DNA from 2 places in the Devosia alba genome. Region 1 is predicted to be linked to the other one. Evidence: riboswitches for the same ligand, from Rfam matches in the RefSeq annotation. Region 1 holds a riboswitch; the other holds the start of a gene.
The links. A riboswitch is a leader RNA that binds a small molecule or an ion and turns the genes downstream of it on or off. The one in region 1 is predicted to bind cobalamin.
Positions count from the first base shown of each region.

Region 2: it holds a riboswitch for cobalamin, as region 1 does, so the genes downstream of both, ABFY71_RS06570 (energy-coupling factor ABC transporter permease) here and ABFY71_RS13910 (CbtB domain-containing protein) in region 1, are expected to answer to the same signal.

Region 1 covers NZ_JBDUUI010000009.1:103,232-105,427, reverse strand. Annotated here, with positions in the region: gene cobW (cobalamin biosynthesis protein CobW) at 1-152, opposite strand, end outside; gene ABFY71_RS13915 (CbtA family protein) at 149-925, opposite strand; gene ABFY71_RS13910 (CbtB domain-containing protein) at 952-1,149, opposite strand; cobalamin riboswitch at 1,206-1,344, opposite strand; gene ABFY71_RS13905 (DUF2164 domain-containing protein) at 1,591-1,845, shown strand; gene ABFY71_RS13900 (DMT family protein) at 1,923-2,196, shown strand, end outside.
Region 2 covers NZ_JBDUUI010000003.1:275,731-277,926, forward strand. Annotated here, with positions in the region: gene ABFY71_RS06565 (DUF1003 domain-containing protein) at 1-83, opposite strand, end outside; gene ABFY71_RS06570 (energy-coupling factor ABC transporter permease) at 288-968, opposite strand; cobalamin riboswitch at 1,020-1,229, opposite strand; RNA gene ssrA (transfer-messenger RNA) at 1,331-1,687, shown strand; gene ABFY71_RS06580 (SspB family protein) at 1,796-2,196, shown strand, end outside.

The DNA of each region.
Region 1 (2,196 bases):
ATGTCCTTGTCGACGCCGAGATCACCAAACTCGTTGATGATCAGCGCGATACGTTTGCCCTTGGGGGCGTGCGCCAGCAGATGGCGCACAAGGGTGGTCTTGCCGGCGCCGAGAAAGCCGGTGATGACGGTGGTGGGGATCTTGCTGGTCATAGGGTGGCTCCTGCCGGAATGGCGGCGTGGCGGACGGCAAAAACATCATTGAGCTTGCCGAAGACGGTGCCGAGAACAAGCCAGAACACCAGGGCCGTTCCCAGTGTGGTGGCCGCGAATTCGGTGGCCAGATGGGCCGGGACAGCACTCGGCTCATCGGGGGCGAGTGGGGCGCCGATGATGTGGGGGATGACAACCAGCGCAATGGCAACGGCAAAGGCCCAGCTGGCTTGGGTTTTGGCGAGCAACAGGCAGGCGGCACCGGTGGCCAGGGCCGTACCGGCCCACCAGACCTGGCGAGCCATCAGATCGCCTGCCGGCATGCCGGGCAGTTCGGGCGCCAGGCCAAAGGCGGGGGCCAGCGAAAAGGTGATGAAGCCGGCAATGCCCCAGAGGAAGCCATTGGCGAAGGTGATCGGGATGCCCGCGAACATCGAGATGGCGCCGATGAGCAGCGCGAAGCCGGCGGCAGCGAGCACACTCGCCAGCGTCGTATAGGCGGTACGCTCGAAACCATCCTGTGGCGCCCATTCCTCGGACGCGGCCGAAGTGGTGGCGGCGGCATCATCATGACTATGGGCGGCGGTACCTTCGGCATGGTGGTGCTCAGTGGTGACCGCGACGGCTGCTTCGCCATGGCTGTGGCCACCTTCACCCTCAAAGGTTTCGGCATGCAGGATAAGCGGGGTGACGCGGAAATGCTGGATTGCGGCCGTGGCCAGGCCAGCACAAAGCGCTGCGACAAGCGCAGCAGCAAACAGATTGCGGATCATGTCAGTTCTCTCGTTGTCAGCCTGCCTTAGTGGCAGGGAAAACCCATGGCGTGGCGGGCGTCGTGCGCGCCGTTGTGCAGGCGATAATCACCGGCAAAGCCAGTGCCCACCAGAAGGGTCAGGCCGAGCATGAGCGCCAGGGCACCAGCGATCAGACGCTGGGATATCGAGAGAGACTGAAGGCCAGTCGCAGTATTGATTGTCGTATTGGTCGTCAAATTCATGGCAGCACCCTCCGTGCGCGGAATGATTGGGCCGTCTGGCCCGGTGGTGTGCCGGCAGGTCTCCTGGCTCGCGGTGAGGATAGCCCTCTCGCCTTCCCGGCTTGCGCCAGTGGCATCGTGAGAGAGCGCACCGCTTACAGTTGCGGGGGCAGCCACGGTCTTGCGCCCTGATGGGTACGTCGCACCGTGTTCCCTTGTCCAACCCGTCGCGCAGGGCATGATGCGATGCGCATTGGGCTGGATTATCCCTCCGGCACAACGGCCTTCGGGAACCAACACGAGAACTGGTGTGCCACCAAACTGGCCAAACTGCAATGTCTGGCAGCGCCGATGATCGGAAAACGCCGGAACGGTCAAGCCTGCGGATGGCGCCAAGGGGCGAATTGACCGCGGCGGCGGCGGTCGACTCGCTATAATTCAGGACCAAGCAAGGAGACGATGATGAAGCCGATCAAATTCAGCCGCGAGGAAACCAAGGCCATCGTGGGCGAAATCCAGGACTATTTCCACCACGAGCTGGATCAGGAGATCGGCGCCATTCCGGCGGAGATGCTGATGAGCTTTTTCGTCGACAAGATGGGAGCCTATTTTTACAACCGCGGCGTCTATGACGCGCAGGGACTAATCCGGGAGCGGATGGACAGCCTGACCGACGATATTTTCGGGCTGGAACAACCGACCAAGCACACGCGCTGAAAATCTGACTTTCGCGCCGCCACGGCCAGCGCTAGATAGCACGGCCGGCGCAAGCTGGTTGCTGTCAGGAGAGGGCCTTGGGCTTCAACTTTGCTACCTTTGCGCCGATCGGCCTGCTGCTGGCGTCGAACATCTTCATGACCTTTGCCTGGTATGGGCATCTCAAATGGCCCGGCTCGGCGCTGTGGGCGGCGGTGCTGATCAGTTGGGGCATCGCCTTTTTCGAGTATTGGCTGGCCGTGCCGGCCAACCGGATCGGCGAAGCGGTGTACTCGCCCAGTGAACTGAAAACCATTCAGGAGGTGATTTCCCTGTCAGTGTTCGCGGTGTTCACCGTGTTCTATTTCGGCG
Region 2 (2,196 bases), on a different contig from region 1:
TCGCGCTCATCAAGCGCCGTCTCGCCCTTGCCGAGAAAGCGCTCCGCCGCATGAACCAGTTTGTCAGTCGCGTTGTTTGCCATGCCAGCCTCACCAGGATTTGCACGCGCCATTCTATATTAAATTCGCCCCTGGCGCGACGCCGCGCGGCTACGCCTCGAACAGACTGCACCGACGAAAAATGGCCCATTGTCATGCGAGCCTTCAATGCAGCGCTGGCGACAAACGCATAGCCACCTGGCCATACCAGATTGAATGGCAGCCCCGGTGGGGCTGCCAAAAAGCGGCTAAACGGCGGCCTGAAACAACCGCCCCTGCAACAGCGATGTCCCGCGCTGGCGACCAGAGAGTTTGGCCAGGCCAAGCACTGCCAGATCGATCAACGGTTCAAGTACGATCACGAGCAGATAGGCGGCGCCAAAGCTGGCGGTAGCGGCCAGGTTTTGCGCACCAAGCCCGCCGCCATAGAGCGACCAGAAGGCCACCCATGCCACGGTGCCCCCCTGATAGGCGCTCGACAGCATCAGCGCCTGACCATAGCCCACATCCTTGTAGGCAGTCGCCTCGGGGATGATGCGTTTGGCCAGGAATGTCATGGCAAACAGCGGCACGATCAGCGTCGTGACGTTCATCCCATATTGCGGCAGATCGAAGGGCGCAAAGAACAGACCCTGCAACAGTAACCCCATGGCAAGACCAAGCCCGGCCGCGCCAGCGCCAAAAATCAGGAACAGGGTGGAGCCCAGGATGAGATGGACTTCCGAGACGCCCACGGCATGATGCGGAAAGACCTCGAAGAAGCTGAACACCAGCGCCGTGGTGGCCAAGGTGCGCAGGGCCAGTGCGGTTGCCCCGTCCCTGTGGATGGTATCCAGCGCCATTTTTGCGGCCAGACCGAAAGATCCGGCGGCAGTGGCATAGCTCAGCGTGATTTTGGCACCGTCGACGATGCCTGGTTCGATATGCATGATGTCTCCTCTCCGCACCCACCGTGCGGCATGCTGTGATCAATGAGCGCGGACGCGCTCGCGGTGATGGCAGGTCTCCTGGCTCACGGATAATCGGCACGCGCCTTCCCGACATGGCGTCAGTGGCATCTTGCGTGCCGCAAACCGTTTACAGTTGCGGGGGCAGCCACGGTCTTGGCTCCTGATGGATACGCCGCACCGTGTTCCCTTTTCATCCACCTTGCGCTTGCAGAGGTGGAAACCATCGAGTCAAAGCTACCAACGGGCAATTGCTTGCACAAGCACGATGCGGGGTTAACCCGCTCGCGATATGCCCATTTTCCTGCCAGACGGCGGCGCTGGCCACAAAAAACACCCACCACGCATTTGCATACCGTCCGTACCGCGCCTATATAGAAACTGCTCACAAGAGCTATGGCGATAAATTGTCATCGTAATAAACCATTCGGACCCGGGGGCAGTACCCGGCGCCTCCACCATCTACTCCCCTTAGGGGCAGCCAATGGGGGCGAAACAGGATCGACGAGGGTGTAAAAGGTGTGCTTTTGCTCGGTGAGGTACCACCGTTATCGGTCCGAAACTTATAGTTGCAAATGACAACCATAAGGCTCCAGTCGCTCTCGCTGCGTAAGCAGTGCTAGCATTGGGAAACTAAGTCCTCCACTCCTAGCCGGGTGACAGGCGGGGTTCGCAGGCACCTGGCAACAGAAGCCTGCACTTTCATTCATTTGCTGGGCAGTTAGCACCTTTAATCCTTGAATTCTCATGGAACGTAAGGCTGATATGGGCTGTTCGGGATTCTATCTCTCTGCACCGGAAGGGTGACCATGGCCGAAGACCACATGCGCTACGATATTCTCGCTCAGGAAGCCCTGCGCGGCGTCGTGCGCAAGGTACTGGCTGAAGTCGCCAAGACCGGCCTGCCGGGCGAGCATCACTTCTTCATTTCCTTCCTCACCCGCGCGCCGGGTGTGCGCCTGAGCGAGAAATTGCTCGGCCAGTATGAAAAGGAAATGACCATCGTCATCCAGAATCAGTATTGGGACCTCAGGGTGACCGAGACTGGTTTCGAGGTCGGCCTGTCATTTGACGGCATCCCCGAAACGCTGGTGATCCCCTTTTCGGCGGTCAAAGGCTTCTTTGATCCATCGGTACAGTTCGGCCTGCAGTTTGATCCGCAGACTGCGCCGGGGGCCGATGAGGTCGAAGACGCCGACGACAACGCAGT